2 regions of the Salinivibrio sp. IB868 genome follow, and region 2 is predicted to be linked to the other one. Evidence: predicted binding sites of a transcription regulator. Region 2 holds the regulator's gene; the other holds the start of a gene.

Region 1 (2,408 bases), on a different contig from region 2:
GTCACGGTCTTCCGAGACTTTCAATAATAATGCAGACAACTCTTCCTTCGTCACGTCAGTCATGTTGGCACGCGTGTCCCGTCTGGAAATGGTGGTCTCAGTATACATGGTTTGTGGCGCAGTCATAGTTGAGTCCTATCTGTCGTAGCCGTCCATTTGGCTACCAGTACGTGGGTAGCAGTGATTGGATCACTCGACTTCCTCTTCGAGCAGCTGACTGATAAATTGTTTCGCTTCTTCTGCTGACTCTTGAGCAATAAACCATTGTTTTTGCGCATTAGAAAGCGGCAAAATTTCGAGCCAGCGCTGACAGCTCCAGGTTAAATCTTCGAAATGAGGCGCTTCATATTGTTCTGCGTGTTCAGGGTGAGCGGCAAAGACGTGTTTGAGCCCTGAGGCGATACGCGCTTTGTTGTCGGCTTGCGCCTCACCCAAATGCTCATCATGAGGCCAATCATTGAGTGCGCGCACATCGCCTACCCAAAGTTTGTCCGCTTCTTGGTCCGTCGACATAATTTCTACCCGCTGGCGACCGGCGATCGTGATACCCAGCAAGCCGTCGGGCAGTGTTTCGAAATCGACGATGTCGACTAAGGTGCCGTACTTGTAAAGACGCTTTCCCTGCATCATTGCCAGCACAAATCCTTCTTGATTCGCTGAGCACTCACGGACGAGGCGTAAATAACGAGGTTCAAAAATGCGCAGTTTGGCTCTGCCTCCCGGCAACAAAAACAGGGGCAAAGGAAACAGCTTAGTCATACTCATGCCTCCTTCTATCGATTTAACATGTCTTCCATTACGCGTAGGGCAATGGATGCGATCAAGCCGGCCCTTGTATCAAGCTAATCGTATTGACATTAATCACCCATGTGGCATTCTAGATGTCTAAATGGCCAATTAGCAAGGTGAAGGGAATGAAGATAAAACAACTCAGCGCAAGTCTCGCGATACTTCTCGCGGCGGTATTCCTCTCAGGGTGTTCCGACCAAACTGAAACCATTAAAATTGGCGCAACGGTCGGTCCCCACGCGCAAGTGGTTGAATCGGTGGCTGAGCAAGCGAAAGAAGAAGGGATTGATGTTGAAGTCGTAGAGTTCTCTGATTACATCTCGCCTAATGCAGGGTTAGCGGATGGTAGTTTGGATTTAAACAGTTATCAGCATCAGCCGTTTCTCGACAATTTCAACCAAAACCACGATAGCGAGTTGGTAGCGATTGGTCGCTCAATCTTAATGCGGATGGGGATTTATTCTGACAAAGTCGACAAGGTCGAGGCGTTAGCGAATGGCGCACAAATTGCGATCCCCAATGATCCCACAAATGCGGGTCGCGCGCTGTTATTGCTGGAAGACGCAGGATTGATTACGTTGGCTGACAATGTTGGCTTTAAAGCCACGCTGCAAGATGTTCAATCCAACCCTAAACAGCTCGAATTTGTGGAAGTAGAAGCGGCACAGCTGCCTCGCAGTTTGCAAGATGTCGATGCCGCGGCGATCACCATGAATTATGTGATGTCATCAGGGCTCGATCCGAGCGAGCAGGGCATTTTCTTGGAATCTAAAGATGCGCCTCTCGCCGTTATGGTGGTGGCCGCACGCAAAGACGATCAAGATAACCCGACGTATCAGCGATTACTCGCGTTATTCCAGTCCGACAAAACACGTCAGTTTTTGCAAGATACCTTTAATGGCACCATAGAGCCTGCGTTTTAATTTATTGTCACCCAGTGAAATCGGCCAGTGCAACGCTGGCCGATGGCCAAACGTCACTATTTGTTTACCACTCATACAGTTATTACTGTTACCATAGTGATCTATCGGTGATCCACAATGTGCTAGGATCGCGACGTCTACCTCCCCACATCAATAAAACGCATAGGAAACTGGATGCAATCGGCTAGTCGCCCATTTAATTGGTCGCCCGTATTGCTGGCATGCCTGACCGTCAGCATTGGGCAATTCAGCATGGGCTTAGTATTTCCGTCTTTGCCCTGGATCGCCCGAGATTTCAACCTCAGTATGGACAATGTCCAACTGCTAATCTCTGCCTATCTACTTGGCTTTGGACCATCACAGTTTATCTATGGGCCTATCTCAGATGCGCTTGGCCGTCGCCGCGTGTTGTTAGCCGGTGTGTTGCTTTCACTGATTGGCTTAACCGTGATGGTGAGTTTTAGCGCCAGCTTCACTGGCCTGGTCATTGGCCGCTGCATCCAAGGAATGGGCACCGGTTGCTGTGCCGTGCTCTCGCGTGCCTTTACCCGTGACTCGTATTCTGGGGATCAACTACCGCAAGCCATGTCATATTTGATTATGGTGGCGTCTTTGACCCCGATTGTGGCGCCCGTTATTGGCGGGTTCGTTAACCACAATCTAGGCTGGCTGGCGATCTTTATTTTGCTGATGGTG
Region 2 (2,408 bases):
GTTTTGAGATTGAAAAACAATTGATTGCACGTTGCGAAGTGCCTGTATTTCATGATGATCAACACGGCACTGCCATCGTCACCGCTGCCGGCATGCTTAACGCGCTTGAGCTGCAAGGCAAAGATATCCGCGAGGCGACGGTGGTGTGCATGGGCGCAGGCGCGGCGGCTGTTGCCTGTATGGAGCTATTAATAAAATGTGGCGCTCAGCGGGAAAAAATCTATATGTTGGATCGTAAAGGCGTGATCCATACGCGTCGTGACGACATCAACAAATACAAGCAGCTGTTTGCCAATAACACGGATAAGCGTACCCTCGAAGATGTGATTGAGGGCGCGGATATGTTCGTTGGCGTCTCCGGTCCAGACTTGCTTTCACCCGACGCCTTGAAGCTGATGGCAGATAAACCCGTGGTATTTGCCTGCTCGAACCCAGATCCTGAAATTCATCCGGATGTGGCGCATCAAGTGCGCGATGATCTGATCATGGGAACCGGGCGTTCGGATTACCCGAATCAGGTCAATAACGTGCTCTGCTTCCCGTTTATTTTCCGTGGCGCATTGGATGTACGTGCCAGTGAAATTAACGATGCGATGAAGTTGGCAGCGGTAGAAGCCATTCGCAGCCTAGCCAAAGAGCCTGTCCCACAAACGGTATTAGACGCCGCCGGTTTGTCTTCGCTAAGCTTTGGCCCAGATTACATTATTCCCAAGCCAATGGACGCGCGTTTATTACCTAAGGTCGCCCGCGCGGTAGCGCTGGCCGCCGTGGAAACCGGCGTGGCTCGTATCGAGATGCCAGAAAACTATATGCTCGATAAGGCGTAATGCTTGAGCGTGAGGAAAGCGCGGTGGAATAGAGCCCGAAAAGGCTGTGCTGAGCACCTATCATTACAGAAAACCCGCCAATCGGCGGGTTTTTTTAGTATTCGCTATCGTCGAACTCGATACCAAGCTCTTCCATGATCCGACGTGCTTCAGCGGGAATGCTGTCGGGTTTATCCTTACGGATATCGTCATCGGTTGGTAGTGGTTGGCCGGTGTAGGCATGAAGAAATGCCTCACACAACAACTCACTGTTGGTCGCATGACGGAGGTTTTGCACCTGACGACGAGTACGCTCGTCGGTAAGAATTTTTAGTACTTTTAATGGGATAGAGACGGTGATCTTCTTTACCTGCTCTTTCTTTTTACCATGTTCGGCATACGGATTAATGTAGTCGCCGTTCCACTGCGCCATGTCTCACCTATCTTGATTATGGAATACCCAGAATGATGCTGCGGAGATTTTAGCTATATTAACCGCCACATGCAAAGGAGTATAGACGTCTAGAAGTGTTGACGTCCCAAAAAGCGCAGGGTAAGGTGGCAGTATGAAACCTGGATCACGCCCACCATGCGCAAACCAGACTAGCAAGGATAGATCATGACTGAGAAAAAAACCGACACTATCGCCGTTCGGACCGGGATTGGGACTGACACCCAGCACCATGCGGTGGTGCCTCCCCTGTACTTATCGACCAATTACCGTTTCCCGGCACTGGGTGATGTGCCTACTTACGACTACGCGCGAGGCGGCAACCCAACGCGTGCGCAGCTCGAACAAGCGCTGACTGACTTAGAAGGGGGCGCAGGTGCGGTGGTGACCAACTGCGGGATGTCGGCGATAAACTTGGTGCTATCTCTGTTGGAGGCTGGCGAGCATATTGTCGCCCCACATGATTGTTATGGCGGCACCTATCGCTTGCTCGAATCACGTGCCAAACAAGGGATCTGGCAGGTAAGTTTTGTCGATCAATCGGACCATGATGCGTTGGACCAAGCATTGGCTAAACAGCCCAAGCTCGTGCTGGTGGAAACCCCATCCAATCCACTCTTACGCGTGGTCGATATCGCAGAAATATGCCAAAAAGCCCATCAAGTGGGGGCTTGGGTGGTGGTCGACAACACGTTTTTATCGCCAGCTTTGCAAACGCCTTTTGCGCTGGGCGCGGATATGGTGGTGCATTCGACCACCAAATTTATTAATGGCCACTCTGATATTGTCGGTGGCGCGGTGATCGCCGCGACCAGTGAACTTGCCGAGACATTGGCTTGGTGGGGAAATTGCTTAGGGGCGACGGGCAATGCATTTGACAGTTATATGACACTGCGAGGGTTGCGCACATTGGGTGCACGCGTTAAACAACACCAACACAACACTGAAGCGGTACTCAGCTACCTGCAAACGGTGTCGGCAGTGCGGAAAATCTACTACCCCGGGTTGGCCTCTCACCCTGGCCACCAAATTGCTGCGCGCCAGCAAGCGGGGTTTGGTAGCATGCTGAGCTTAGAATTGGATACAGACCAAGCCGGTGTGGCGCGATTTATTGATGGCCTCACGTTATTTGCCCTCGCCGAGTCTCTCGG

Evidence for each region. The regulator MetJ, encoded in region 2, represses methionine synthesis genes. The targets are predictions, from matches to a motif close to TTAGACNTNTANANGTCTAA.
Region 1: BZG20_RS11280 (MetQ/NlpA family ABC transporter substrate-binding protein) is a predicted target of MetJ. The motif match lies at 870-889, and genes of this name have one in related genera.

The regions. Positions count from the first base shown of each region.
Region 1 is NZ_MUEW01000009.1:148,430-150,837, forward strand. Features, by position in the region: gene BZG20_RS11270 (sigma-70 family RNA polymerase sigma factor) at 1-126, opposite strand, end outside; gene BZG20_RS11275 (LON peptidase substrate-binding domain-containing protein) at 190-759, opposite strand; gene BZG20_RS11280 (MetQ/NlpA family ABC transporter substrate-binding protein) at 915-1,712, shown strand; gene BZG20_RS11285 (multidrug effflux MFS transporter) at 1,887-2,408, shown strand, end outside.
Region 2 is NZ_MUEW01000003.1:193,590-195,997, forward strand. Features, by position in the region: gene BZG20_RS04455 (malic enzyme-like NAD(P)-binding protein) at 1-827, shown strand, start outside; gene metJ (met regulon transcriptional regulator MetJ) at 922-1,239, opposite strand; gene metB (cystathionine gamma-synthase) at 1,426-2,408, shown strand, end outside.